DNA from 3 places in the Eubacterium sp. AF34-35BH genome. Region 3 is predicted to be linked to each of the others. Evidence: predicted binding sites of a transcription regulator. Region 3 holds the regulator's gene; each other region holds the start of a gene.
What was found. The regulator HrcA, encoded in region 3, represses chaperone genes, less so after heat shock. The targets are predictions, from matches to a motif close to TGTTAGCACTCNNNNNNNNNGAGTGCTAACA.
Positions count from the first base shown of each region.

Region 1: the regulator HrcA is predicted to act here: its motif matches at 2,654-2,684, upstream of DWZ69_RS09955 (co-chaperone GroES).
Region 2: the regulator HrcA is predicted to act here: its motif matches at 3,995-4,025, upstream of htpG (molecular chaperone HtpG).

Region 1 covers NZ_QUDZ01000008.1:100,891-111,092, reverse strand. The annotation lists gene DWZ69_RS09965 (cation-translocating P-type ATPase) at 1-342, opposite strand, end outside; gene groL (chaperonin GroEL) at 671-2,293, opposite strand; gene DWZ69_RS09955 (co-chaperone GroES) at 2,315-2,599, opposite strand; gene DWZ69_RS09950 (DNA glycosylase) at 2,759-3,637, opposite strand; gene DWZ69_RS09945 (hypothetical protein) at 3,849-4,568, shown strand; gene DWZ69_RS09940 (glutamine--tRNA ligase/YqeY domain fusion protein) at 4,788-6,482, opposite strand; gene DWZ69_RS09935 (3D domain-containing protein) at 6,743-7,453, opposite strand; gene DWZ69_RS09930 (hypothetical protein) at 7,617-7,904, opposite strand; gene DWZ69_RS09925 (NAD(P)-dependent oxidoreductase) at 8,007-8,822, shown strand; gene DWZ69_RS09920 (dipicolinate synthase subunit B) at 8,812-9,417, shown strand; gene asnB (asparagine synthase (glutamine-hydrolyzing)) at 9,432-10,202, shown strand, end outside.
Region 2 covers NZ_QUDZ01000008.1:84,396-94,597, forward strand. The annotation lists gene argH (argininosuccinate lyase) at 1-363, opposite strand, end outside; gene DWZ69_RS09855 (tRNA-dihydrouridine synthase family protein) at 641-1,570, shown strand; gene htpG (molecular chaperone HtpG) at 1,859-3,847, opposite strand; gene DWZ69_RS09865 (DUF5721 family protein) at 4,067-4,522, opposite strand; tRNA gene DWZ69_RS09870 (tRNA-Thr) at 4,726-4,798, shown strand; gene DWZ69_RS09875 (hypothetical protein) at 4,817-5,305, shown strand; gene asd (aspartate-semialdehyde dehydrogenase) at 5,348-6,442, shown strand; gene DWZ69_RS09885 (iron-sulfur cluster assembly scaffold protein) at 6,974-7,666, shown strand; gene DWZ69_RS09890 (GGGtGRT protein) at 7,679-8,689, shown strand; gene DWZ69_RS09895 (PF20097 family protein) at 8,872-9,063, shown strand; gene DWZ69_RS09900 (leucine-rich repeat domain-containing protein) at 9,469-10,202, shown strand, end outside.
Region 3 covers NZ_QUDZ01000010.1:19,721-29,922, forward strand. The annotation lists gene DWZ69_RS10475 (cysteine desulfurase family protein) at 1-685, opposite strand, end outside; gene DWZ69_RS10480 (16S rRNA (uracil(1498)-N(3))-methyltransferase) at 687-1,424, opposite strand; gene prmA (50S ribosomal protein L11 methyltransferase) at 1,442-2,407, opposite strand; gene DWZ69_RS12350 (hypothetical protein) at 2,860-2,985, opposite strand; gene dnaJ (molecular chaperone DnaJ) at 3,130-4,296, opposite strand; gene dnaK (molecular chaperone DnaK) at 4,305-6,158, opposite strand; gene grpE (nucleotide exchange factor GrpE) at 6,201-6,827, opposite strand; gene hrcA (heat-inducible transcriptional repressor HrcA) at 6,847-7,890, opposite strand; gene DWZ69_RS10510 (DegV family protein) at 8,196-9,029, opposite strand; gene DWZ69_RS10515 (TIGR00730 family Rossman fold protein) at 9,136-9,672, opposite strand; gene DWZ69_RS10520 (hypothetical protein) at 9,903-10,202, opposite strand, start outside.

The DNA of each region.
Region 1 (10,202 bases), on a different contig from region 3:
AGACACAGGTGATGATAATTCTCGTAAGGCATCAAGAGATTTCTCAGCTTTAAAATATTGAACAGTACCTAAAATTGCATTTAAAATTATTACTACCAAAATTACAATAGTGCTTTCCACATTACCCGATGCTAATGAAATAAGCGCCGAAATAATCAGAATAATAACAAGTAAATCTTTAAACTGGTCGAAAAATATTTGAAAAAATGTTTTCTTTTCTGTTTGTTCTAAAATATTTTCTCCGAAAGAGTTTAATTTTTCTTCTGCTTCTTTTGATGTTAGACCATTTAGAGTTCCAAATTGTTCTTTTAGCTGTTGTTTTGTTTTTTTATAATTTTCCATGGGAACCTCCTTGCTAATATTTGCATTTTTCTTTTTTATTTACAATGAATTCCCTTGGAATTCATTGTAAATAAAAAAGAACGAGATTTTTGTGCATCAAAAATAATGCACAAAAAGTCTCGTTCAACTAAATCTTGTTAGTTCTCTGGTCTCCGGTTCAATTATGAACGTACTGACGAAAACCAGAACATGTAAAACATGCAACTACTCCCCTTTTGTTGTAAAGGTTTATAATTTTTGATTATTATATCACACTGCAATCGAAAATACTAGTACAATTTCTAATAAAAATTCCAGACCTAAAATTTTCAGGGGCAAATTTCACAAATTACATGCCCATTCCCATACCAGGGTTAGCTGGCATAGCAGGAACATCTTCTTTTATGTTTGCAACAACGGATTCTGTTGTAAGTAATGTACTTGCCACACTTGTTGCGTTCTGTAAAGCGCTTCTTGTAACCTTAGCAGGATCAAGGATTCCGGCATCAACCATCTTAACGTATTTTCCGTTAAGTGCATCAAAACCTATTCCTGGTTCAGATTCTCTTACTTTATTTACAATAACTGAACCTTCAAGTCCTGCATTCTTTGAAATTGTAAATAATGGCGCTTCAAGAGCCTTAAGAATAATTGAAGCTCCTGTCTTTTCATCACCTTCAAGTGAATCAACTAATTCTGCTACTTTCTTTGAAGCGTGGATATAAGCAGATCCGCCACCTGCAATAATTCCTTCTTCTACAGCTGCTCTTGTTGCGTTTAAAGCATCTTCCATTCTTAACTTGTTTTCCTGCATTTCTGGTTCTGTAGCAGCACCTACTCTTATTACTGCAACACCACCGGCTAATTTTGCAAGTCTTTCCTGTAATTTCTCTTTATCGAAATCCGATGTTGTTTCTTCAAGCTGAGCCTTAATCTGACCAACTCTTCCTTCGATTTCTTCTGATGCTCCAAGGCCATCAACAATAATTGTATTTTCTTTTGTTACCTTAACAGATTTTGCTCTACCTAAATCTTCAATTTTAGTTTCTGCAAGAGATAAACCAAGTTCATCTGAAATAACCTGACCACCTGTTAAAATAGCAATATCTTTTAACATTTCCTTACGTCTGTCACCATATCCAGGTGCCTTAACAGCTACTACATTAAATGTACCACGTAACTTGTTTACGATAAGTGTTGTAAGAGCTTCACCTTCAACATCTTCAGCAATAATTAAAAGTTTTGCACCAGACTGTACAATCTGTTCAAGTACAGGAAGGATTTCCTGAATGTTAGAAATCTTCTTATCTGTAATTAAAATATAAGGATCTTCTAATGTTGCTTCCATCTTTTCCATATCTGTTGCCATGTAAGCTGAAATATATCCTCTGTCAAACTGCATACCTTCAACTAAATCAAGTTCAGTTTTCATTGTCTTTGACTCTTCAATTGTAATAACACCGTCGTTTGAAACTTTTTCCATTGCATCTGCAACCATGTTACCAACTTCTTCGTCACCTGCTGAAATTGCAGCAACCTTTGCAATCTGTTCTTTTCCTGTTACAACACTGCTCATGTCAGCGATTGCTTCAACTGCACAATTTGTAGCTTTCTTCATTCCTTTTCTAAGAATAATTGGGTTAGCACCTGCAGCTAAATTCTTCATACCTGCGTTAATCATTGCCTGTGCTAAAACTGTAGCTGTTGTTGTACCATCACCTGCAACATCATTTGTCTTTGTTGCAACTTCTTTTACAATCTGTGCTCCCATATTTTCAAAAGCATCTTCTAATTCAACTTCTTTTGCAATTGTTACACCATCGTTTGTAATAAGTGGTGCCCCAAATGATTTATCTAAAACTACGTTTCTTCCTTTTGGTCCAAGTGTTACCTTTACTGTATCTGCTAACTGATTTACACCTGCTTCAAGAGCCTTTCTTGCTTCTGCTCCATATTTAATTTCCTTTGCCATAATAAATGCCTCCTATAAAAATTATTCAACTATTGCAAGTATGTCTGACTGTTTTACAATAATGTATTCTTCATCATCTAATTTAACTTCATTGCCTGCATATTTTGAAAAGATAACAACATCCCCAACTTTAACATGCATTGTTACTTCTTTTCCATCAACTAATCCACCGGGACCAACTGCAACAACTTCTGCCTGCTGTGGTTTTTCCTGTGTCTGACTTGTTAAAATAATTCCTGACTTTGTTTTTTCTTCAGGAGTAGACTGTTTTAATACTACTCTGTCTGCTAATGGTACTAATTTCATTTTGTTACCTCCATATGTTATATTCATAGGTTCTAGACCTGCTTTTTTATATTTTGTTAGCACTCTTTAATTATGAGTGCTAATCACTAATACATATATTATCACTTTTCTTATTAAATGCAACCCAAATAATAAAAAATTAACAAAACTGTTACATTTTTATTTTCCTACCTTGTTATCTCTGCCAAAACAGAATAAATATTGTTGGGCATAGCCACCGTATTCTCCGTATTTTTCTCTGGCAAATTCAGCAATCCTTTCCTTAGATGTATCTTCACCATTGAAATAAACTGACTCCATAATTCTTTTTATCCATACATCAATTGGAAAAGCATCTCTGTAGCCAAGTGAGAAAAGCATTACACAATTGGCGACCTTTTCACCAACACCTTTAATTTCTATTAGTTTTTTTCGTGCCTGCTCTTCATTTAAATTCTTAAAAGTTTTCTCACATAAATAGCCACTACTAAGTTTTTCCACTGCATCAGCCAAATATGGTGCCCTGAAACCTGTTTTCATTTCTCTAAATCTTTCTTCCGTTATTGTTCCAAGAACCTTTGGTGATGGGAATGAATAATATTTTTCATTGTTTATAGTACCCAGATAATTTCCATATTTTTCGCTAATTTTTTTTACAAGCTGTTTAATATGGGGGATTTGTTTATTTTGGGAAATAATAAAAGATATAAGCATTTCATGAAACTGTTGATTTAAAATTCTAACGCCATATTTTTCCTTTATTGCAGGTTCCAGTTTTTTGTCATTTCGCAATAAAAAATTTTTAATTTTTCCATAATCACGTTTTAAATCAAAATAATGAATCCAAATATTTTCGACTTCTTCTATAGAATTATTGAAGAAAATCAAATTATCATCTTCCTGTTTTACATGTATTAATTTCTCATAGGCAACAACTACATATTCATTATCATTTTGCTTATAAAATCTAAAACACTGACCACATTCTAAAGTCTGTTCCAAATTAAAATCATTTATTCCCTCTATAATTGTATTATTTTTTTGCTGGTATATTCTCATTTTTTTCTCCTATTGTATTTCATAATAACACTAGCCTAACATTTTTAATTATCAGATTCAATAGAATCATTTGCCAATTAATATATCATGAAAAAAAGCTTATACTAAATATATATTCTTACTTTATTTTATAGCAGTTTCGTATTATAATTAAAGAAAATTTGTAACGACTAATACAAATATATTTAGAATAATAATTGGAGGTTTAGATATGGGATTTTTAAAAAAATTATTTGGAACAGCAGCAGTTACCGGAGCCGCTGTTGGTGGTGCATTATATGTGAAGAAACGCAAGGAAGAAAAAGATATTGACGAAGATATTTTTGAAGATTTTGACGATTCAAAAGCATTTGATGTTGCAACTGATGACAACGGAGATTCTACTAAGGTTATAATTACAATTAACAAACGAAAAGTTAAGAATTTTGCTGATAGTGCAGCAGATAAGATTATTGACACTTCTGAAAAGATTAAGGATACCGTATCTGAAAAGCTTGGAGAAGACAATGTTAATATTATTAAAGATAAAGCTAGTCAGGTAAAGGAAAAAGCTTACGAAGCTGCTGACATTGCAAGTGAAAAGGCAAAAGATTTTCGCGAAATGGCTGTAAGCAAAGTTGGCGAAGATAAAATCGATGCTACAAAAGAAAAGATTAGCAATGTTGCAACTAAAGTAACAGATACAATTAACAATACAATCGACAAGATGACTTCTACTTCTTCATCACATCTCAACGATATTGATGATAATCTTTTTGATGAAGACGATTTGGAAGATGCCTTTACTGATCAGGATGTAACAGAAGACGATTTCGTTACTGAAGATGATGTTACAGTTGACTCAAAAGAACAGGGCGACTTATATGAAGAAGATTCTGATGGCGATGATTTAGATGATGATTTGCTTACAGATGAATTAAATGATCTATAAAACATAATTAGAAAATTTGTTTTTAGATTCACCTGCTTTTTCTTTTTATTTTTGATACTTTTTAAGGTTTCAGACTTTTATATAAAGTTTGGAACCTTTCCTATTACACAAAAAGAAGTCTTTATTGATATACGATTTTTGCTTTCCAAATATCTATCTTAATAAAAACTTCTTTTTAATTTATATTCTTTTTATATTAATCTTAATACCAATTCCATTCTATTTCTTTGGCAACTTAAATGAGCTCTTAAGTGATACAATTCTGTTAAATACAGGATGCTCAGCTGTATAGTCTTTTAAATCTGCACAGAAATATCCCTGTCTTACAAACTGGAATTTATCTTCAGGCTTAACATCTGCAATGTTTGGTTCAACATAACAATCTGTTAATACTGTCTTTGAGTTAGGATTTAAGTTAAGAGTTCCATCTTCATTTAACTTACCTTTTTCTTCATCAACAATGTTTTCATAAAGACGTACTTCTGACTTAACACCATGACGTGCTGAAACCCAATGGATAGTTCCTTTTACTTTTCTACCTGTAAATCCACTGCCACTTCTTGTTTCAGGATCGTAAGTTACATGTATTTCTGTTACCTTACCGTTCTCATCCTTCTTGTAATCCACACATTTAACAAAGTAAGCATTCATTAATCTTACTTCATTACCAGGGAATAATCTAAAATATTTCTTAGGTGGCTCTTCCATAAAATCATCGCGGTCAATATAAATTTCCTTACAGAATGGTACTTTTCTTGTTCCAAGTTCAGGACATTCAACATTATTTGCAACGTCAAACCATTCAACCTGATCTTCAGGATAGTTGTCAATTATAACTTTAATTGGATCTAAAACAGCCATTAATCTTGGTTTCTTAGCTTTTAAATCTTCTCTGATGCAGTATTCTAACATTGCATAGTCAACTGAGCTGTTACTCTTTGAAATACCACATAATTCAACAAACATCTTAATTGATTCAGGTGTAAAACCTCTTCTACGCAAAGCTGCAATAGAAACAAGTCTTGGATCATCCCAACCGTCAACAATTCCATCTTCAACTAACTGTTTAATATATCTCTTACCTGTTACAACATTTGTAACATATAACTTAGCAAACTCAATCTGTCTAGGTGGATTTGGATACTCTAATTCTCTTACTACCCAGTCATATAATGGTCTATGGTCTTCGAATTCCAATGTACAAATTGAATGAGTAACCCCTTCGATTGCATCTTCAATTGGATGAGCAAAATCATACATAGGATAAATGCACCATTTATCTCCTGTGTTATGGTGTGTCATGTGAGCAACCCTATAAATAATAGGATCTCTCATATTAATATTAGGGCTTGCCATGTCAATTTTGGCTCTTAATACTTTTTCACCATCTTTATATACACCGTTCTTCATGTTTTCAAACAGTTCAAGATTCTCTTCGACAGTTCTGTCTCTGTAAGGGCTGTCCTTACCGGGTTCTGTTAAAGTACCTCTGTATTCTCTAATTTCTTCAGGTGACAAATCACAAACATAAGCCTTGCCTTTTTTTATAAGCTTAACTGCAGCTTCATACATTTGTTCAAAATAATTTGACGCAAAAAATAGTCTGTCTTCCCAATCTGCACCTAACCACTTTATATCTTTTAATATTGATTCAACAAACTCTTCCTTCTCTTTTGTAGGGTTTGTGTCATCAAATCTCATATTAAACTTTCCGTTATATTCTTTTGCTAATCCGTAATTTAATAATATTGATTTAGCATGTCCTATATGAAGATATCCATTTGGTTCAGGTGGAAATCTTGTCTGAACATGGTCGAATCTTCCTTCTTCTAAATCTTTGTCAATAATCATTTCAATGAAGTTTCTTGACTCAACTTTTTCATTATTTTCTGTATTAATGTGTTCCTTATCCATTTTTGCCTCCAGTATTATTACTTCATCATATCCATTTAATAAAATATGTAATTAATTAGAATATAATTGTTTTTAACCCATAGTGTAGAAAATTATACACTAAATACAATATGTTTTCAAGAATAAATGGGCTGTGCATAATAAAAAGTTTATCTTCACCTTGTTTACTAATTTAACCGAAATTTGAGAAAATACTCACTCAACAGTTAATTATGTATTCAATGTAAAAATAAACTTTTTATAATTATATATTTAGTGTTCTATCTTGCAACAAATACTTCTACGTATCTAACGCCCCACTGTAATGCAGCTGAATGTGAGCTGAAGAACATATCAATATGATTCCCTCTTACTCCACCACCTACATCTTCAACAGTGTAAGTATGACCGTTAATAACTACCTTTGTTCCCATTGGTAACTTTGATGTATCAGCGGCAATTGTTCTGCCTGCTGTTGCTCTCTTACCTGATGCAGTAATACCATTGCTCTTACCGCAACATGATGAACATGGGCAGTAACCTGTAATTTTAAAAGTACCTAAACTTCTTAATTTTGTTTTCTTCTTTGTTACCTTTTTCTTTGCTTTAAGCTTCTTAGCCTTCTTAGCTTTTAATCTATTAGCCTTAGCTCTCTTTGCTTTAAGTTTTTTAGCCTTTTTAGCTTTCTTCGCCTGTGCTTTAGTAGCTGTCTGTTTGCTAACACCTGTATTTGGTGAAATAATAACCTTTTCTGTTTCCTGTGTATTTAAAAATAGTTTTGTTTCTTGTGTGTTTAAGAAATTTGCAGAAAGTTTTGAGTTTTCATTTAATTCTTTAACAACTTTCCCCTCTTCGTTCTGTGTAATTACTTCAGTATGGTTATTTGCCTGCTTATCACTTTTATTACCTGTTAATGTCGGTGCCTGTATTGCTACAATTGCCAAACTAAATATTATAAGTGCTGTACAAGTAACAACTTTTACTCTGTTCATAATATAACTCCTTTTCTGCGCAATTTGGTTGCGCAAGGAGTATATTACAGCATTTGTTACAGTTTGTCAATAAAATATTACATTTTTATTACAAACTCTTTTCTCTTTTTAACTTTTTTGACGTTTTTTGTACTTTATTTATTACATTTTGTAAATATGGATTTTATAATATATTTTCTAAAATTCTCTGAATAATTGTCTCATAACCACATACAACAACCGTATTTTCATTAATTATTACAAAAGCTGTTTTTCTAAAGTTAAGACCTACTCCCAATTCCATACCAGCTGACATTTCTGCCCTTCTGACAATTTTATCTATTTCCCTTTTATTGTCCTTTTTTAACTTGTTTTTTTCGAATTCAATCATAGGAAAACCACCTCGGTAACCTACAAGTTTCAAATCCTTTAGTTCAAATTCTTTCTTCCACTGTTCAATCTTCTCGTCCATAATTTATCTCCATTATCAATTTTCTTTGCTTTATAATACAACATTTTTATATTTTTTTCACTTTATTTTTTAATCTGCATAGTTTATACCATGGAGGTGAATATGAAACCTATTGCTGTTTTATCCGGTGACAAACGTCAAAAGTATATTTTAAATTACCTTAAAACTCATGGCTATAACGCCTATTTAAAAAGTACAATGGATTTTAATAACGATGATATACTTGTATGTTCTACTCCTTTTTGCAAAAACAAAAAATTCATTAACTGTGACTTTTACTCCAGCTTTCCACTAAGAACATTTTTATCACTTTTAAAACCGAACCAAATTGTTTTTGGTGGAAATATTCCTACAGCCTGTAAAAAAATAACCAGCATCAAATTCGTAGACACACTTCAATTAGATGATATAGTTTGGAAAAATGCTATTTTAACGGCTGAAGGACTAATAATGCATATCATAAAAAATACTGATTTTGCCATTGAGAATTCCGAAATTCTTGTTCTAGGTTACGGTAACTGTGGTACAAATATTGGCAAAAAATTAAATGCCTTAGGTGGCAAAGTCACCTTTTATGACCATACGGAAATTCACTTAATTGGTGCTAGGGCTAATGGTTTTAAAACTGTACAATTAGAGGATTTTGATACACATCTAAATAAATTTGACATAATAATAAATACAGTTCCACAGCCTATACTTTCAGATAAACATTACTCTTTACTTTCAAAAAACACCGTTCTTTTCGATGTTTCTTCTCAGCCTTTTGGGTTTAATAAAGATTTAGCATGTAAAAATCATTTATCTTTAATTACATGCCCTGGCATTCCAGGTGTTACAGCGTCAAAGAATGCCGGGGAATTAATTGCAAAAAGCATTATTTCATATTTAGAAAGGACTGAGATAAATGAGTCATAACTTTGTTGGTAAAAACATTGGTATAGGTATTACCGGTTCTTACTGCACTTACAAAAAAGTTTTTGAAGAACTTAGAAGGCTTGCCGACACTAAAGCCAATATTTTTACAATTTTTTCTGATAACGCTTCAACTACAGACACCCGCTTTGGAAAATCAAAGGATTTTCTTAAACTTGCAAAAGAAATCAGCAATAAAGAACCAATTACAACCATCCCCGCTGCCGAACCAATCGGACCAAAATCAATGCTTGATATACTTGTAATTGCCCCTTGTACCGGTAATACACTATCAAAACTTGCAAACGGTATTAGCGATACACCGGTTTTAATGGCAGCTAAAGCACATCTTAGAAACAACAGACCTTTAGTTATTTTCTTAAGCACTAACGATGCTCTTGGTATGAATTTGAAAAACATAGGAATATTATTAAATACGAAAAATATTTATTTTGTGCCTTTTGGCCAGGATGATTATATAAAGAAACCAAATTCAATGATTGCGCATGTGGACTTAATTGAAGACACAATTGAAAAGGCATTAATTGGACGCCAAATCCAGCCTGTTATCAAAAGTCCACATGTTACTATTTTATAAAAAGGGAGAATTATATGTGCGGTATTGCTGGTTTTTATCAACTAAAGCATAATGTTTTTAAAGACTATTCTTACAAGCTTCTCACAGGTAAGCTAAAAAACATGAGGGACTCCATCAAACATAGAGGTCCTAATGATGATGAAATATTTATGGAAGGTTTTTGCGGTTTGGCTCATACCCGTTTATCCATTCGTGATATTAAAGGTGGTGCCCAGCCTATGACGAGAAAATATAACGGAAAACGTGCAACCATAGCTTATAACGGAGAAATCTATAACACTGATCAATTAAAAAATAAACTGGCTGCTTATGACATTGACTTAAGAACAACTAGCGATACCGAAATAATTCTTTACTGCTATCTTGTATTTGGGCCCAAGATTTTCAAAGAATTAAACGGCATTTTCGCCTTTGCAATATATGAAAACAATAAACTAACCATTGTAAGAGATCATGTTGGTGTTAAGCCATTATTCTATTATTTTGACGGTTCTCAGTTTGTTTTTTCATCAGAAATAAAAGGGATTTTCGCCTATGGTATCACACCCCGTTTAAATAAAAGCAGTTGGTGTGAGATTATCGGTTTAGGTCCGGCTCATACTCCGGGCAATGGTGTTTTTGAAAATATACATGAGGTATTATCAGGACATTATTTAACCATAAATTTAACACCAGATAAAAAGATTATTCTTGAAGATTATTGTTACTGGAAACTTAGAAGCAAAATCCATAAGGATGACTACAATGCCACTGTTATGCATACAAACTTTTTAATAGAAGACAGT
Region 2 (10,202 bases), on a different contig from region 3:
TCTTGTATAAAGTTTCATATCAAGTGCAACCTGATCATTACGGCTACGTCCTGTATGAAGTTTCTTGCCGGCATCTCCAATTCTTTCGATTAAGTTTGCCTCAACAAAACTGTGAATATCTTCGCTTTCCTTTGTGAAAACAAGATTTCCATTATCTATATCATTCTTGATACCTTCTAATCCTTTAATAATCTGGTTCATTTCATCCTCAGAAATTATATTTTGTTTTCCAAGCATCTTAACATGGGCAATACTTCCACGAATGTCCTGTGCATAGAATTTCTGATCAAAAGAAAGAGACTCGTTAAAATTGTGAACTAACTGATTCTCTTCTTTAGTAAAACGACCACCCCATAATTTCATATGTATACCTCGCTTATTTCTCTTATTTTTAGTAGCTAATATCATAAAGATATATTAAGCTACAACTATAAAAGTATATCATTTTGAATGTTGTTTTTCAAATATTCTTTTTTATTAGTGGATGTTAGTTATGTTTTATATTAATGGGTGTTAGTAGGTACTTTTTATAATTGTTAAATTGTCCTTTAAAATTGAATAAATAATGGCAGTGTACTTTGGAAAAAACTTTTGTTATACTAGAGCAGGCTAAAGATAAAAAGTAAAAATGGAGATAGATATGAAATTATATTTTGCACCGATAGATGGAGTGACAGGTCGTATATATAGAAATGCATTTACAAAGTTTTTTGTCTCACCGGACAAATATTTTGCACCTTTTATTTCTCCCTGTCATAATCCAAAATTAAAAGGAAAAGAAATTCGTGAGTTACTTCCCGAAAACAATGAAAATATTAATCTTGTCCCACAAATTATGGCAAATAATCCTGAATATTTTATAAAAGGGGCAAAGCAGCTTCAGGAAATGGGCTATAACGAAGTTAACTTAAATGCCGGCTGTCCCTCAGGGACGGTTGTGCCAAAAGGAAGAGGAGCAGGCTTCTTAAAAGACACACATTTAATGGAAAAGTTTTTTGATGAAGTTTTTATCAAGCTTGATATGAAAATTTCTGTAAAAACAAGAATTGGAATCTTTGATGAAAGTGAATTTCCTGAGATAATGGAAGTGTACAATAAGTTTCCTTTTGAGGAAGTAATTGTGCATCCAAGGACCAGAGTTCAGCTTTATAACGGACTTCCCAACATGGAGAGTTTTGATTATGCCTACAAAGTAAGCAAAAATAAATTATGTTACAACGGAAATGTATTTTCGGTGGAAGATTATAATGATATTGTATCAAATTATGATGTTGATTCTGTAATGTTAGGAAGAGGGTTGTTGAGAAATCCAAATCTTGTTAATGAAATCAAAGGTGGAGAGAAGATTTCCAAAGAAACTTTACGCCAGTTTCACGATAAGTTGTACGGGGATTTTGCTGCGGAAATGAGTGCTGACAAACATCTGTTAAATAAGATGATTGAAATGTGGAACTATTTGTCCTATGCAACAACAGACCCACATAAAACAGCCAAAATGATAAGAAAGTCTCAAAGTACATTTAAATACGAGAAGGCAGTAGAACAGATTTTTAATGAGTATGTGGTATAGAATATAAAAAACGATTAATTAAAAATAATATTGGATTTCTATATTTGTTAAAGAACCGTAAATGCAATAGAAATCAAAAAATAAAGATTTAATAGTATAGACATAATAAAAAATCCATTACTTAACAAATGGAAGTAATGGATTTTTTGTTGTATAAATTAATATATAAATTTTATTTAGCTAAAATTATTCGACTCAAATTATTTGATATAAATTTTATTCAGCCCAAATTATTCGACTCAAATTATTTGGTATAAATTTTATTCATCCCAAATTATCTGACTCAAATTATTTAGTTAAAATCTTAAGAATTTTATTGCTACGTTCAATAAATGCTGTCATGCTGTCAGGATTTAATGGAGTATGACTGATTAAAGCTAAATCATAAAGCTGCTTGCAAATAAGTTCAGTGTTCTCACCTTCAGGATTTGCAACAATGTATTTAACTAAATCGTTGTTAGCGTTAAGAGTTAATGTTTCTCCGGCACCGCCAAACATTGAAGGATCCATACCTGCCATACCATACATTTTCATCATATCCTGCATACGACGTGTTTCTTCAGAAACAGTAATCATTGAAGAAATATTTTCGTCTTTTAATTTCTGAACCTTAATAGTAATATCACGTCCAAGTGCTTTCTTGAATGCATCAGTAAGCTTGTCTGTTAAATCTTTTGACTCATCTTCGCTTAATTCTTCTGTGAAAGAATCATTAAGTTCATCATCAATACGTTTAAACTTAACACCTTCATTTTTGGCTTCAAGCTGTGAAATGAAAGGCTGGTCGATGTTGTCTTTTAAAATAATAGCATCAATACCCTGATCCTTAAACATATTTACATACTGGCTTTGCTGTACAGGATCATTTGTGTAGAAAATAGTGTTTTCGTGTTTTTCCTTATTTTCTTCTAAAGCTTCTTTAAATGTAAGATATTTATTGTCTAAATTCTTAAAGAGAACATAGTCTGACATTTTATCGCAGAACTTTTCATCTTTTAAGCAACCAAACTTGATGAATGGGCTAATATCATCCCAATATTTCTCGTAGTTTTCTTTGTCTGTCTTACACATGCCTGATAATTTATCAGCAACCTTTTTAGTAATGTAATCAGAAATCTTTTTAACAAAACCATCATTCTGAAGAGCAGAACGTGATACGTTTAAAGGTAAATCAGGACAATCAATAACACCCTTTAATAACATAAGGAATTCAGGTATAACTTCCTTGATGTTATCGGCAATAAATACCTGATTGTTATATAATTTAATTGTTCCTTCGATTGATTCGTATTCTGTATTAATTTTAGGGAAGTAAAGAATACCTTTTAAGTTAAATGGATAATCCATATTTAAATGAATCCAGAATAAAGGTTCCTTATAGTCCATAAATACTTTATGATAAAAAGCTTTGTATTCTTCATCTGAACATTCATTAGGATGTTTAGTCCAAAGAGGAGTAGTGTCACTAATGCTTACAGGACGTTTTAATACTTTGGCTTTTTTCTTTTCAGGCTCAACTTCAACAGTTTCCTTTGTGCCGTCTTCGTTTTCTTTTTCTTCAGTTTTTGCAGGTTCTACAATATGTTCAACAACAGTATCTTTGTCTGTAACTTCTTCCTCTAAAATTGTTTCGTATTCAGGTTCCTTAGTTGGATCTGATAAGAAAATTTCTATAGGCATAAATGAGCAGTATTTATTTAAAACTTCTTCAGCTCGATATAAGTTACAGAACTCAACGCTGTCTTCATTTAAATAAAGAGTAATTTCTGTACCTCTTGTAGTTTTGTCTGAATCAGACATTGTAAAGTCCATGCCGTCTTCACAATCCCAAAGAACAGCCTTAGCACCATCTTTGTATGATAAAGTGTTAATTGTTACTCTGTCAGCAACCATAAAGGCAGAGTAGAAACCTAAACCAAAATGACCGATAATCTGGTCTTCAGATGTTTTATCTTTGTACTGCTCTAAAAAGGCTTCAGCACCTGAAAAAGCAATCTGGTTAATGTATTCGTCAACTTCATCTTCAGTCATACCGATACCATTATCAATGAATGTAAGAGTTTTTAGTTCAGGGTTTGCTAATACCTGTATTTTGAATTCTTCATCGCTAGGGACGTTAGCTTCGCCAATCATGTCTAACTTCTTTAATTTAGTGATAGCATCACATCCATTAGAAACCAATTCTCTAAAGAAAATATCGTGGTCTGAATATAACCATTTCTTTATAATTGGAAAAATATTTTCGCTGTTAATTGATAAACTTCCGTTTTTTGCCATAACAAAATCACTCCTTTAAATTAATTATTTTAAAATAAGTAGTCTTAAAATAATAAAACTACTGTAGAAAATTAAATTTTGTATTTATACATTGATTTTTTATCAACAAAATTAATTTTAACGCACAAAAAACAAAAGTCAATAAAAAATTAGCACTCTACAGAGAAGAGTGCTAAAAATTTACTATTTGTTCATATTTTAATAAAAAATCATTAAAACTTATAGTAAATCACAGTTAAAATGTTCGCTAAGGAAGTTGCTGATAGTCTTATCCCAATATTTATCAAGGGTTTTGTCCATGGTGAAAGTGTTAATTGAAGTTCCTGTTATAATATGTAGGGAGTTGTCTTCGAACATAACATGTATGTATAGCCCACCAATTTCACTTTCAGATATAGCCATCTGGGATTTCATTAAAATATCAGAATATTTAGTTTTGGATAATGCAAAAACAAGTTTCATCTTGCTGGGAACTTTGTGTCCTTTTATCATTTCGAAGAATATGTGCTTAATGTCCCTCCAATATACAAATTCATCAGGAATTGCTTCCAGCTCATCAGCATTGTAAAACTTTTGATTAATACGTCCGTTAATTGCAAAAGTATTAGACGTATCAACTTCGCCTTCGCAAAGTAAAAAACTGTCAAAAGCATTGCCAATTAATAGTTTTTGCATAAAATTATTTATATCATTTATTTTTAAACTTATCATAATGTATATTATAACAAAGTAAATTTATATGTTCAATGAATAATAGTTAGTAATTGCTAATTGCAATAATGTTTATTTTAGATTATAATAAATGACAGTTTTGATGTGAATTAACTACATTATATAAATATAGTTGAATGATACATTTATTGATTTATTATCAATATGCTTCTGTAGCTCAGTTGGTAGAGCAATTGCCTCGTAAGCAATGGGTCACGCGTTCGAGTCGCGCCAGAAGCTTTGAAAAGGAGAAACTTCATGAAAGATGGTGTAAAAATATTCGGATTAAGGTCTGCAAAGGCGTATAAAATGATTCCGGCACTTTTGTATTATGCTGCCATGGCTTATTTTATTGGCGCATCTATTGTAGGAGAATTACTTCATTATAAGTTTGAAACAATAGATTATATATTAATGATTGAAAAATATCTGTTCTTTGCAATTTTATTTTTTAGTCCGTTGCTTTTTTTATCAGACTTTAAATATCGAGAAAAGTTGCCTTTTTTTAAGAAGCATACATTTGGTTCTTCTTTGTCAGGAATGATAATTGTATGGATGTTTTGTTACTTTATGGCTCAGGTGTGCATTATGAATATGTCCGATACATGGGTACAAAGTAGAGATGTATATACTAAGCAGATACAACTTGAAAGAGAAGAAAATATAAAAAAGAATAAGGCGAAAGAGTCAGTTACTGAAACGGTTACCGTTGTAGAAACTACCATTTCGGCACAGTCCGATAATTAATTAGTTAACAATTTATTTTAATTATATAGAGAGGATAGAAAAATGATTAAATTAGACAAAAAGTTAAAAGTAGGCGTACTTGGAGCAACAGGTATGGTAGGACAGAGATTTATTACTTTATTAGATAACCATCCATGGTTTGAAGTTGTTACATTAGCAGCTAGTCCACGTTCTGCTGGAAAAACTTATGAAGAAGCAGTTGGTGACAGATGGAAAATGACTGTTCCAATGCCTGAAAAAGTTAAGAAAATGATTGTACACAATGTAAATGAAGTTGAAGCAGTTGCTGAAACTGTTGATTTTGTTTTCAGTGCAGTTGATATGACAAAGGAAGAAATTAAGAAAATAGAAGAAGATTACGCAAAAACTGAAACACCTGTTGTTTCAAATAACAGCGCACACAGATGGACACCTGATGTTCCTATGGTTGTTCCTGAAATTAACCCTGAACATTATGAAGTAATTGAGTCACAGAAGAAGAGACTTGGAACAAAGAAAGGCTTCGTTGCAGTAAAACCTAACTGTTCAATTCAGAGTTATGCTCCTGTACTTACAGCTTGGAAGAAATTTGAACCAACAGAAGTTGTTGCAACAACATACCAGGCAATTTCAGGTGCAGGAAAGACATTTAAAGACTGGCCTGAAATGGTAGGAAATATTATTCCTTTTATTGGTGGTGAAGAAGAAAAGTCAGAACAGGAACCACTTAGACTTTGGGGTAAAGTTGAAAACGGAGAAATCGTTAAGGCTACATCACCTGTTATTACAACACAGTGCATCAGAGTACCTGTTTTAGATGGACATACAGCAGCTGTATTTGTTAAGTTTGCTAAGAAGCCAACTAAGGAACAGCTTATTGAAGCATTAGAAAACTTCAGTGGCGAACCACAGAAATTAGAACTTCCAAGTGCTCCAAAGCAGTTTATCCAGTACTTAGAAGAAGATAACAGACCACAGGTTTCATTAGATGTTAATTTTGAAAACGGTATGGGCGTATCTGTAGGACGTTTAAGAGAAGATACAGTATATGACTACAAGTTTGTAGGCTTATCACATAATACTCTTAGAGGCGCTGCAGGTGGAGCTGTTTTATCAGCAGAGCTTTTAGTTGCAAAAGGATATATTGAAGCAAAATAATATAGATTCTTAGAAAATCATTTAAGAGAAATATGAAAGATAGAAGTATTTTGGTATGAGATAAATATATCAGAATGCTTCTATTTTTTTATGTATAATTAATTGTGAGTTTAATATAGAAGGGTGAATTTTTAAATTCACATTACGATTTTCGTCAAAATAACTGAAAATTAAATCCTTCTAATACAGCAAACAAAGGAATTACATGGAAATCAGAGCATTCTCAATGAATGGAAAGACAAAAGTGTAGGGTGCATATTCTTCAGCAAAGAAAGTTAAAATTAAATAATAAAATATAATTTTTACAAAAACTATGGACTGTCGGTTAAATTGTCGGCAGTTCGTAGTTCTTGTATTTTTTTTGTTAAATTTAAATTAAAGTATGGACTATTTTGTTATTTTATGAGAGAATAAAAACAAGTGTGGGTAATACTATCAACCCACAGGGCAAGCAGAAGTAATTCTAATATTACAACTGCAATAACATGGAAATATTCCATAGTTTATATTTCGAAAGGAGTATTTATTCAAATGATTTATTCAAAAGAAGTTGAAATGATGTGCCCAGTAGCTAAGGGTGCAAAGCATGAACCTGCTCCAATTCCAGAAGAAGGAAAATGGGTTCACTCAAAAGAAATCAAAGATATTTCAGGTTTTACACATGGTGTTGGCTGGTGTGCTCCACAGCAGGGTGCTTGTAAGCTTACATTAAATGTTAAAGAAGGTATCATTGAAGAAGCATTAATCGAAACAATTGGATGTTCAGGTATGACACATTCAGCAGCTATGGCAGCTGAAATCCTTCAGGGAAAGACAATTCTTGAAGCTTTAAACACTGACTTAGTATGTGATGCTATCAACACAGCTATGAGAGAATTATTCTTACAGATTGTTTATGGTAGAACGCAGAGTGCTTTCTCAGATGATGGTTTAGTAGTAGGTGCCGGACTTGAAGATTTAGGAAAAGGTCTTCGTTCACAGGTTGGTACAATGTACGCTACAAAGGCAAAAGGTGTTAGATACCTTGAAATGGCAGAAGGTTATGTTACAGGTATCGCTCTTGATGCTGATAATGAAGTTATTGGTTACCAGTTTGTTAGCTTAGGAAAGATGACAGACTTTATCAAAAATGGTGATGATCCTACAACAGCTTGGGAAAAGGCAAAAGGTCAGTATGGTCGTGTTGATGACGCTGTTAAGATTATCGACCCAAGAAAGGAATAGGAGGTAACAACAATGGCATTATTTGAATCATATGAAAGAAGAATTGATCAGATTAATTCTGTTTTAAATAGTTATGGTATTGCTTCTATTGAAGAAGCTGAAAAGATTACAAAGGACGCTGGGCTTAATGTATATGATATGATTAAGGGAATTCAGCCAATTTGTTTTGAAAATGCATGCTGGGCTTACACTGTAGGTGCTGCAATTGCTATTAAGAAAGGTTGTAGAAGGGCTGCTGACGCTGCTGCTGCAATTGGTGAAGGTCTTCAGGCTTTCTGTATTCCAGGTTCTGTTGCTGACCACAGAAAAGTAGGTTTAGGACATGGTAACCTTGGAAAGATGTTACTTGAAGAAGAAACAGAATGTTTTGCTTTCCTTGCAGGACACGAATCATTCGCTGCTGCTGAAGGTGCTATCGGTATCGCTGAAAAGGCTAACAAGGTTCGTAAGAAACCTTTAAGAGTTATCTTAAACGGTCTTGGAAAAGATGCAGCTCAGATTATTTCAAGAATCAACGGTTTCACATATGTTGAAACAAAGTATGATTATAAAGAAGCAAAATTAAACATCGTATACGAAAAGGCTTACTCAGATGGTCTTCGTGCAACAGTTAAGTGCTACGGTGCTGATGATGTTCAGGAAGGTGTTGCAATCATGCATCACGAAAACGTTGGTGTATCTATTACAGGTAACTCAACTAACCCTACAAGATTCCAGCATCCAGTTGCAGGTACATACAAGAAAGAATGTATCGAACAGGGTAAGAAGTACTTCTCAGTAGCATCAGGTGGTGGTACAGGACGTACACTTCATCCAGATAACATGGCTGCAGGTCCTGCTTCATATGGTATGACAGATACATTAGGACGTATGCACTCAGATGCACAGTTCGCAGGTTCATCATCAGTACCAGCTCACGTAGAAATGATGGGCTTAATCGGTGCTGGAAACAACCCAATGGTTGGTATGACAGTTGCTGTTGCAGTTAGTGTACAGCAGGCTGCTGATGAAGGTAAGTTTTAGTTAGAATAGTCCATAAATAAAGGGTTTCTAGCAAATCAACATAAATAATGTTTATTATTAGAGGTATCTTCGGATACCTCTTTTTTTGTTATCTTTTACAAGTGGTAAAATGATGCTATAATTACTAATAAACATTTTAAAAGATGAAACTAGATACTATTTAAATACAAGGAGTAAAAAAAATGAAATGTCCTTATTGTAATTCAAAAATGGAGAAAGGTGAAATAAATCAAGACAGATATCCTTTGAAATGGAAATCTGAAAATCGTAGTGTGAAAAGTGTAAAACTTACCAGTTTACTAACAAAAACATATGTTGAAGCATATATGTGTAGAGAGTGTAACAAGATTATAATTGATATTAATGAAAATTAATATATAATCCGACAATGTTAAATGAACAAGGTGATAATATTATTTTTTTTCTATGAAGAATATAAAAGAATGAAATCTAGAATTGAACTTTAGGAAATTCTTGCAGAAGCCGAGAATGACGTAAATAATAAAAGAACAGCACCAATAGCTGAAACATTTGATGATTTAAGACAGATGTTGCAGAAAAGTAAAAGCATCTAGCTATTGTTAGATGCTTTTTGAGTATACTTTAATATTTGTTAAATTATACAGATTTTTTTTACAATTTGTAATTCATATCCCAATGTAAGAACCCCTATAAAATTCTGAAACCTCTATAAAAATGACACTTTACACCTATAATAGCAATTTACTATCATAATAAACAGGGCATTATGCTATTAATAAAAAACGGAGGGAAGTAAAATGGTTAAGCTAAAGAAACTATGTGCTATTGTTTTGGTGATTGTTTTGGCATTTTCTGTTACACCTGACAGTGTTTTTGCAGCAAAAAAAGCAAAAATTAGCAAAACAAAGGCAACAATTTATGTTGGCAAAACAATTAAATTGAAAGTGAAAAATAATAAGAAAAAGGTTAAGTGGTCAACATCAAACAAGAAAGTAGCAAAGGTAAGTAAAAAAGGTAAAGTAAAAGGAATTAAGGCAGGAAAAGCAACAATTACCGCTAAAGTTGGTAAGAAAGCTTATAAGTGCAAAATCACAGTAAAGAAAAAGACAAACAAAAAATCTAATATCAAGAAGCCTGTTATTAAGCCAGCAGAGTCTGAGACTACAGTTGAACCTACAACAAAATCGGAGCAGACTACAACAACAGTTCCGGAAACAACAACTTCTGAACCTACAACAAAACCGGAACAGCCTACAATTGATGAGGCAAAGCTTAATGAAAAAGATAAAAACGCTTTAAAGAATATAATTGATAATATCAAATCAAATGGTGTAGATGTTAGCGACAATATGGGTGATAGTGATTACACATGGGATGAAAGTGGCAATCTGGTTGGTATAGATTGGACAGACAAAGAGTTAAAGGGCACATTAGATTTATCAGGTTTAGATTCCCTTAAAGACGTTAATTGTAACAATAATCAGTTGACAGATATTAAGGTTTCAGGAAATGCAAGTTTAGAAGAACTATC
Region 3 (10,202 bases):
CACCACCTAAAATAAATGGATTAACTTTCGCATTTTTCTTTAGGTACATAAAACCTGTTCCCTTTGGTCCATGAATCTTATGACCACTAACCGTCAATACATCAATGTTGCTTTTTCTTGGCTTTATTTCCAGCTTACCAAAAGCCTGAATTGCATCAACGTGATAAATAACATTTTTATTTACACTTTTTATATACTTACCTATTTCTTCAACAGGTTCAATAGCTCCAACCTCGTTGTTTACATACATTATTGAAACTAAAATTGTATCTTCGCTCATTGCTTCTTTTAAAGCATCAATGCTAACAACGCCATACTCATCAACGGGCAAATACGTTACTTCGTATCCCTGATTTTCAAGATACTTCATTGGACTTTTTACGGAAGCATGCTCAACCATTGTTGTTATAATTTTATTACCGTTTCGCTTATTAGCTTCCACTGCACCTCTAATAGCCCAGTTATTTGACTCAGTACCACCTGATGTAAAATAAATTTCCTTTGGGTCTACCTTCAATATTTTAGCTATATTTTCCTGAGCTGTTTTTAAATATTTTTCAGCATTAACGCCAACCATGTGCATTGACGATGGATTTCCATAGTCTTCCACCATTACTTTTACAACAATATCTTTTACAGCTTCAGATACCTTGGTTGTTGCTGAATTATCAAAATATGCTTCCATTTTATTCCTCCATTAAGTACATTAAAACAGCCATCACTGTCATACCCGCCGTTTCTGTACGCAATATTCTTTTACCAAGAGTTATTTCTTCTGCTCCATTGTCTTTTGCTGTTTGAACTTCCTCTTTAGAAAAACCACCTTCTGAGCCAATAAAAATTCCCACAGACATACCTGGTTCAATTTTTGAAATAATCTCTCTTGTATATACCATATTTTTTGCTTCTTCATAAGGTATGAGAATCATATCCAGTTCTTTTGCTTTTTCCACAGCCTCTTTAAAAGTATGAACCTCTGCTACTTCCGGTATAATACCGCGCTTTGACTGTTTTGCGGCACTTTCCGCAATGGCATTCCAGCGTTTCACTTTATTAACTGCCTTCTTTGCATCTAATTTCACTACGGAACGTTTTGTTGACATTGGCACTATCTGATAAGCACCAAGTTCCACCATTTTCTGTATAATGGTTTCCATTTTGTCACCTTTAGGCAATGCCTGAAACAAAGTAACTTTAATTGGTAACTCTCTTGTTTCGCCATTAATATCTTCTATTTTTGCTGTGATTTCATCATCTGCAATTTTCTCCACACTACAAATGTATTCCTTGTCACTTCCGTCACTTATTAAGATTGTCTCGCCAATTTTCATACGCAAAACATTTTTTATATGATTCACGTCTTTTCCAACTATTACTATTGATTCTTCCCCAATTTGATTTGGTTCAACAAAAAATCTGTACATTTTTTCTCCTAAATATTTTACTGTAATTTTGCCATAACTGTGCGCCAATCGCCCTGCTTTACCACATCTGTTAATTGTAAATTTTCATTCTTTTTTACGGCTTCTTTTACATCGTCTTCTTTCATATAAATAATTCCTGATGAAATAAATATGCCGTTTGGTTTTAAAAATCTGTCAACTATTCCTGCTATTGGAATAATTACGTCAGCCAAAATGTTTGCTACAACAATGTCATATTTCTCTGTTTCAAATTTTTTCTGCATTTTTGTATCTTCCAATACATTTCCAGCAAGCACTTCCACATCGTCCATTAACATCTTATTTACTGCAAAATTTTCTCCTACAGCTTCAATTGCCGCCGGGTCAATGTCAGTCATTGTAACTTCTGCTGCTCCTAGTTTTTTTGCAACAATTGAAAGTATGCCGCTTCCGCAACCTAAATCCAAAACTTTATCTCCCGGCTTTACATATTTTATAAGCTGCTTAATACAAAGCTGAGTTGTGTCATGTTTTCCTGTGCCAAATGCAGTTCCCGGATCAATTTCTATCATTTCCATGTTCTTGTGACTTTCATCAAGTTCTTCCCAAGTAGGCTTAATGAAGAAATTATCTACTGTAAATGACTTGAAATATTTCTTCCAATTGTTTACCCAGTCTACATCTTCTGTCATAGTTTTCTCGATTGTGCCTTCACCTACATCTAGAAATGACTTTGCTTCTTTTAACTTTTCTCTCAAAGTATCAAGTAACTTTTCATTGTCCGCATCCTGTGAATCTTCCTCTGTGTAAAAACTTACATAAGCTGTTCCATCATCTTCCGGCAAATCTGCTAAATAATCTATAAATTGTGCTTTTTTCTCTTCCTCTGTTAGTTGTATATTATCTTCAACTTCCATACCTGTTATTCCAAGATCAATTAAAATACTACACACGAAATCACTTGCCTGTGTTGTAGTTTTCAATCTATATTTATTCCACTTCATAGAAACTCCAATCTTCTTTTCAATTCATATTTATAAATTATTACTATAAAACTAAAATATCATAACACACATAGAGAATTTAAGCAAATTTATCAATTTTCTTGTCATTTGTTTTCTTATCATTTTTAGATATTTTCAATCTTTCCACCCTTTTAGATTGTTATAACTTCTTAGGGGTGGATTTTCTGACATTTCTTCGATTTTTTCTTCTCATATTTTTCTATATTTTCAGTTTTTTCCACCCCTTTAGATTGTTATAACTTCTTAGGGGTGGATTTTCTGACATTTCTTCGATTTTTTCTTCTCATATTTTTCTATATTTTCAGTTTTTTCCACCCCTTTAGATTGTTATAACTTCTTAGGGGTGGATTTTCTGACATTTCTTCGATTTTTTCTTCTCATATTTTTCTATATTTTCAGTTTTTTCCACCCCTTTAGATTGTTATGACTCCTTAGGGGTGGATTTCCTGACATTTCTTCAATTTTCTCTTCTCATATTTTTCTATACTTTCAGTTTTTTCCACCCCTTTTAGATTGTTATGACTCCTTAGGGGTGGAAACACCATAATACCTGCCATAACTGTATCCCCCGAACAATAGCAAATTGAGCCAAAAGACAAAAGAATGAATAGAGCCACACAAATAAGATATAAACAAAAGAGCTGTGCCTTAACAACTCTAAATTGTTAAAGCACAGCTCTTTTCCATCCATATTTCCTAAACTAGAAAAATTTCTTTTTCTTCTTTTTTGTTTTCTCGTGTTCTGATTTGTTATCATCAAATTCCTTTAATGAATTTCCTGAAATCTCGTCAAGTTTCTTGATTAAGTCTTTTTGTTCATTGTTAAGTTTTGTTGGAACCTTAACAACTAACGTTGAATACTGATCACCTCTTGCATTCTGATTGTGTACATTGCATACACCTTTTCCTCTTAATCTAATGCGGGTACCTGTTTGTGTTCCAGGCTTAATGTTGAACTTAACATCGCCATCTACTGTCTTAACACGAATGTCGCCACCTAAAGCAGCCTGTGCAAAAGATATAGATGTTGTTGTATATAAATCCATTCCATTACGTTCAAATTCATTACTTGGAATTACTCTGATATCTACAAGTAAATCACCTCTTGGACCACCATTTGTTCCAGGCTCGCCTTCTCCTGTTTTTCTGATTCTCTGCATATCGTCTATACCTGCAGGGATATCAATTATGATTTTCTTTCTTGTAGACTTGTAGCCTACTCCATGACAGTCCGGACATTTTTCTTTAATGACTTTACCTGTACCATTACAGTCCGGGCAAACCTGTGTGCTTTGCATCATGCCAAACATAGTCTGCTGACGTGATACATACTGTCCTTTACCACCACATTTGCTACATGTTTCAGGAGATGTGCCTGGCTTTGCTCCACTACCTTTACAAGTGCTACATTCTTCCTTAAAGTTAATTGTAACTTCTTTCTTACAGCCAAATACAGCCTCTTCAAAAGTAATACGGAGTCCTGTTCTAACGTCGGCTCCACGTCTTGGTCCATTGCTAGGGCCTCTACGTCCACCGCCACCGAATAGGTCGCCAAAAATGTCTCCAAATCCACTTCCGCCAAAAATATCACCGAAGTCAAAATTGTTAAAATCAAATCCGCCGGAGCCACCTGCACCACCATCAAAGGCAGCATGACCAAACTGGTCATACTGTCTTCTCTTGTCTGCATCACTAAGCACTGCGTATGCTTCAGATGCCTCTTTAAATTTTGTGGCAGCTTCCTCATCACCCGGATTTGCATCGGGATGATATTTCTTGGCTAATTTTCTATATGCTTTCTTTATTGTTGCTTCGTCAGCGTTCTTATCAACGCCTAGCACTTCATAATAATCTCTTTTATCTGCCATGATCTATTTTAAACCTCTGTAAAGTCTCCATCTACTACATCATCTTCCGGTTTTGAACCTGCTCCCATGTCAGGACCTGCACCCTGTGCTCCTGCAGCCTGTGCCTGTTCATACATCTTTGAGAATAACTGCTGTGCAGAATTCATTAATTTTTCTTTTCCAGCCTTTAATTCTTCAACCTGAGCATCTGTTGGTTCATTTTCACCAATTGCTGCTACTGTTGCTTTTAATGCATCAATGTCAGCCTGAACAGCCTGCTTATCAGCATCTGCTAATTTATCACCAGCTTCATTCATTGCTGTTTCTGTCTGTGTAATAATTGAATCAGCTTCATTCTTAGCATCAATTGCTTCCTTACGTTTCTTGTCAGCTGCTTCAAATTCTGCAGCTTCTTTTACAGCCTTATCAATATCTTCATCTGACATATTTGAACCTGCTGTAATTGTGATGTGCTGTTCCTTACCTGTTCCAAGGTCCTTAGCTGATACATTTACGATACCGTTTGCATCAATATCGAATGTAACTTCAATCTGTGGAACACCTCTTCTTGCTGGTGGAATTCCATCAAGTCTGAACTGACCAAGTGATTTATTATCTCTGGCAAACTGTCTTTCACCCTGTACAACATTGATATCAACGGCTGTCTGGTTGTCTGCTGCTGTTGAGAAAATCTGGCTCTTCTTTGTAGGAATTGTTGTATTTCTTTCAATAAGTCTTGTAGCTACACCACCCATTGTTTCAATTGATAATGAAAGTGGAGTTACATCAAGAAGAAGGATATCGCCGGCACCTGCATCACCTGCTAATTTACCACCCTGAATTGAAGCACCAAGTGCAACACATTCATCAGGATTCATCTTCTTGGAAGGTTCATGACCTGTTAACTGTTTTACCTTATCCTGTACAGCAGGGATTCTTGTAGAACCACCAACTAATAATACTTTGCTAAGTTCTGATGCTGAAATTCCTGCATCCTTTAAAGCATTCTGTACAGGGATTGCTGTTCTTTCAACTAAGTCTCTTGTTAATTCATCAAATTTAGCCTTTGTAAGTGTCATATTTAAATGCTGTGGTCCCTGTTCATTTGCTGTAATGAATGGGATGTTAATTTCAACCTGAGTAGCTGATGAAAGTTTCTTCTTTGCATCTTCTGCTTCAGCTTTAATTCTTTCCATAGCCATCTTGTCACCTGAAAGGTCAATTCCTGTCTTTGACTTAAAGTCTGCTACCATGTAGTCCATAACTTTCTTATCAAAGTCATCACCACCAAGTTTGTTATCACCGTTTGTTGCTAAAACTTCGATTACACCATCACCGATTTCGATAACAGATACATCAAATGTACCACCACCTAAATCGTATACCATAATCTTCTGTTCGCCTTCGTTATCAAGGCCATAAGCTAAAGCTGCTGCTGTTGGCTCGTTGATAATTCTCTTAACATCAAGTCCTGCAATCTTACCGGCATCTTTTGTAGCCTGTCTCTGAGCATCGTTAAAGTAAGCAGGTACTGTAATAACAGCTTCTGTAACTTTTTCACCAAGGTAAGCTTCTGCATCAGCTTTTAACTTCTGAAGAATCATAGCTGAAATAGCCTGTGGTGTATATTCTTTTCCTGCTACATTTGCCTTGTAATCTGTTCCCATATGTCTTTTAATTGATGAGATTGTTCCTTCTGCGTTTGTAACAGCCTGACGTTTAGCCTGCTCACCAACTAATCTTTCTCCATCTTTCTTAAATGCTACTACTGATGGAGTTGTTCTTGCTCCGTCTGCATTTGTGATAACTGTAGGTTCTCCACCTTCCATAACAGCTACACATGAGTTTGTTGTTCCTAAATCAATACCAATAATCTTTCCCATTTTATTTTCCTCCTAATAAATATATGATTATTTCAAATAAAACTAATTAGCTACTTTTACCATACTGTGTCTTACCACTGTATCTCTGTATTTATAACCCTTCTGTAATTCCTCTGACACAACGTTTTCACCAAGTTCGTCATTGTCTTCATGCATTACAGCGTTGTGAAGTTCAGGATCAAATTCCTTTCCCTTCGCCTCAATTGCTTCAACTCCAATATCTTCAAGAGTCTGAAGTAACTGTTTATATATAAGATTCATTCCCTGTCCTACAGGTGATTCTAAATCTTCTTCACTAAGTGCTGCAACTCCTCTTTCGAAGTTATCAACTACAGGTAAAATCTTTTCAATAATTGATTTTGCGCCTGTTTCAAACATTGCTGTTTTTTCTTTATCACTTCTGCTTCTAAAATTTTGAAATTCTGCAAATAGTCTTTGATATTTATCATTAAGTTCTTCTATTTGTTCATCTCTCTTATCTTTTCGCTTAAAGCCTTTTTTCTTTTTCTTTTCAGTTTTCTCTTCTGAAGCATCTTCCGTTTCCTGTGTTTCATTAGATTCTTCAGCCTTCTCTTCTGAATTCTCAACTTCTTGGTTCTCTTCCACTGCAGATGTTTCTTCTACATCCACTTCCTGGTTTTCTTCCAAGTCCTTATTTTCCTTTTCCATTGGACTTTCCTTTCTAAATTTATTCTTTGTCGTTAAAGTTTTCATTTAACTGTTCTTTTACAACTCTTAATGTTTCAACAACCTTTTCATAATCCATTCTCTTTGGACCAATGATACCAATTGTTCCTTTGAAACCATCTTCTAATTCGTAAGTAGCAGTTACAACACTGCAATCCTTCATGGACTGAACCGGACTCTCATCACCGATGTAAACCTGAATTCCGGTTTCCTCATCACTTTCATTAATCAATTCTGTTAACTGTGATTTTTCTTCCAGTGTGGTAAGAAGCTGACTTGCTCTTTCCTTATCACTAAGTTCAGGATATTTAAAAATATTTGTTGCTCCTGATGTGTAAATCTTCATTTGCTCCTCAGTGGAAATGGCTTCTGTTATTGCTTTAAGCACTTCATTAACCAAATCCTCATATTCACCTGCCTGTGAAGTCAATGCTGAAATAACACCTAAGTTAATTTCCTCTAAAGTCAAACCTGCAAGTGCTGTATTGAGCGCCACGTTAAGTCTCACTATCATTTCCTGACTTACAACTCTGTCAACATTAACAATCTTATTCACTACATGGTTCTTATCGGAAACCACTGTGCACAACAACTGTTTTTCTTCAAGTACAGATAACTGTATGAATTTGATTTTGTTTCCCTGAGACTTTGGAGAAGAAACCATTGTGGCATAGTTTGTATTGTTTGCTAAAACCTTTGCCATATTCTGGAGAAGTGTCTCAACCTTGTCAACTTTTTCAATTAAAAAGTCTTCCTTCTCGCTAACCTTCTTCTCACGCTCATCTAATTCTGACATCTTATCTTTGAGCATGTGGTCTACATAAAATCGATAACCTTTATCAGTAGGAATTCTACCTGCTGATGTATGAGGCTGAACTATATAACCCATTTCCTCAAGATCAGACATTTCATTTCTGATTGTTGCTGAACTAAGATTCAAATCTGTGTATTTAGAAATTGTTCTTGAGCCAACCGGTTCCCCTGTCTCTAAGTAATTTCTAATTACTGCATCCAGAATCTTTTCTTTTCTTTCATTCAGTTCCATAGATTACTCCTTTCTATGGTTTTAAGATTATTAGCACTCATGTTGTTTGAGTGCTAACATCTTTTCTATGGTCTAATCTATCACTATCAATATTCTTTGTCAACACTTTATTTTAAAAAGAATTGTAAATTAAATGTTAAAAAAAGTTGTCATTATTTTAATACTCTTAAGTCCGTTAAACTATAGAATATTATCCTAACAACAACTTTCTTATTCTCTTTAACATAAACACTTTAATTGATTTTATGTTAATGCTTTATATTTTCTTATTTTCCTTGTTCTTTTATAAGACCATAAACCAAGAATTACTCTGCTACATAAACAATTCCGTATGCTTCAGGTCCGATGTGTGTACCAATTGTTGGTCCAATCTGTAATCTGTCTGAAACTTCAATATTAGCTTCTTTCAATCTGTCTGTAAAAGTTTCATTATTTACAGTTCCTATTGAATACATGCTGTAAACCGGGAAGTCTGTATTAATTGTGTCGTTTGAAATCAACTTCATAATATCATTTAAAGCTTTTTTCTTTCCAATGCTCTTTGCCTTAATACCTACTTTTCCATCTTCTGTAAAATAAATTAAAGGCTTTATTTTTGCAATTGTACCAATTCCTGCTTCGATTTTTGACAAGCGACCACCTTTATACAAATTATCCAATGTATCAAGCACTGCATACATTCTAACCTTTGGCTGAATTTCTTTAATAGCAGCAACTATTTCTTCTGCCGTCTTCCCACTGTCTCTTAGCTGAATACCATAATCAACTAAAACTTTGATAACAAAAGTAGCCGATAATGAATCAACTATATGTATCTTATCATATTCAACCATGTTCTTAGCTAATGTGGCACTTTGAATCAAGCCACTTAAACCTGATGAAAGTAAAATACATATAAGTTCGTCTCCATCTGCCTTAATTTTTTCAAATATATCAATAAAATCCTGCGGTGATGGCTGCGCTGTTTTAGGGAACTCCTCTGATTCCTGTGTTAATTTATAAAATTCATCCTTAGAAATTTCGCCGTCTCTAAAACTCTTATCTCCTATACTAATTGCTATTGGTATGTACTCTATCCCTTTTTCCTGTAACTGTTCCTTATTACAATCAGAACCTGAGTCAATTAAAAATTTTATCATTCTGTATCTCCTTTTAACCACAACAAAAGCTGTTCACAATAGTTTACTTTATGAACAGCTTGTATTTTGTACTTTACTACACATTTGCAATTTAGTCAAATTTTTATTATTTCACAATCATCTTTTCAATATCTTCAAATGTATTTGCCACGCTATACACCCTTGATAAATCGCAGTGGAACATTCCCTGTTCCTTCATTTCATCCATAAATTTAAGTAATGTATCATAAAAACCATTGTGGTTAAAAATAATTACTTTTCCTTCAATCATATACTTTTCGATTAATACAATTGCTTCAAATAACTCATCCATTGTTCCAACGCCACCTGGTAAAACAATGAACACGTCAGCTTCCGATTCAAAATGTCCTTTGCGCTCAGCCATTGAATCACAAACAATTTCCTCATCACATCCTTTGAACACGTTCATATCCTTAAATGCCTTTGGATATACACCTGTTATGTAAGCACCTCCGTCGTGCATTCCTCTTGCCATATATCCAAGTGTACTATCTGCACCACCTCCATAAATAAGGTCGTACTTTTCTCCTAACTTCTTTCCCATATCATAATATGGTTTTAACTTTTCTTCTGAAACGTAAGGTGAGAATGATCCGTAAATGCATATTGTTTTTCTGTCCATAATAATCCCTCTTTTCCGTTTGTAATTTATAATATGTTTTATATTATACTATCTATTCCAAAAGAATCAAAGAATTTTATTTTCGTTCTAGTGTGCATCCATAACAAATTATTTTTATTTAATAGGAGTTCCAATTTTTTTCTATTATATAAGAAGACAGCTCCAAAAAAAGAGCTGTCTTCTTATTCAAAGTTACATCATTAATCATCACAAATTCTTTGATTTATCAATTATTCCATTTCAACTATTATCGTCTTGTTTTCATCAAATCGGTCTTCTGAATTATTTGATAACATGCTATCTGCTACATCTTGGAAAGTAATATTTTTGTTGTTTGAAAGAACCACAAATTTAGACTTTTTAGCAGCATTCTTACTTTTTCCTGTTAATATAAGTCTGTAAGTATATTGTTTTCCTTCAGCATGCCATACTCCTGATTCATCCTTATAATAATCACATAACACACTGGTTTGATTTTTTGCGTAGCTTTCAACTTCCTGTCTACTTGTTGTTGCTTCTGTTCCCTTATC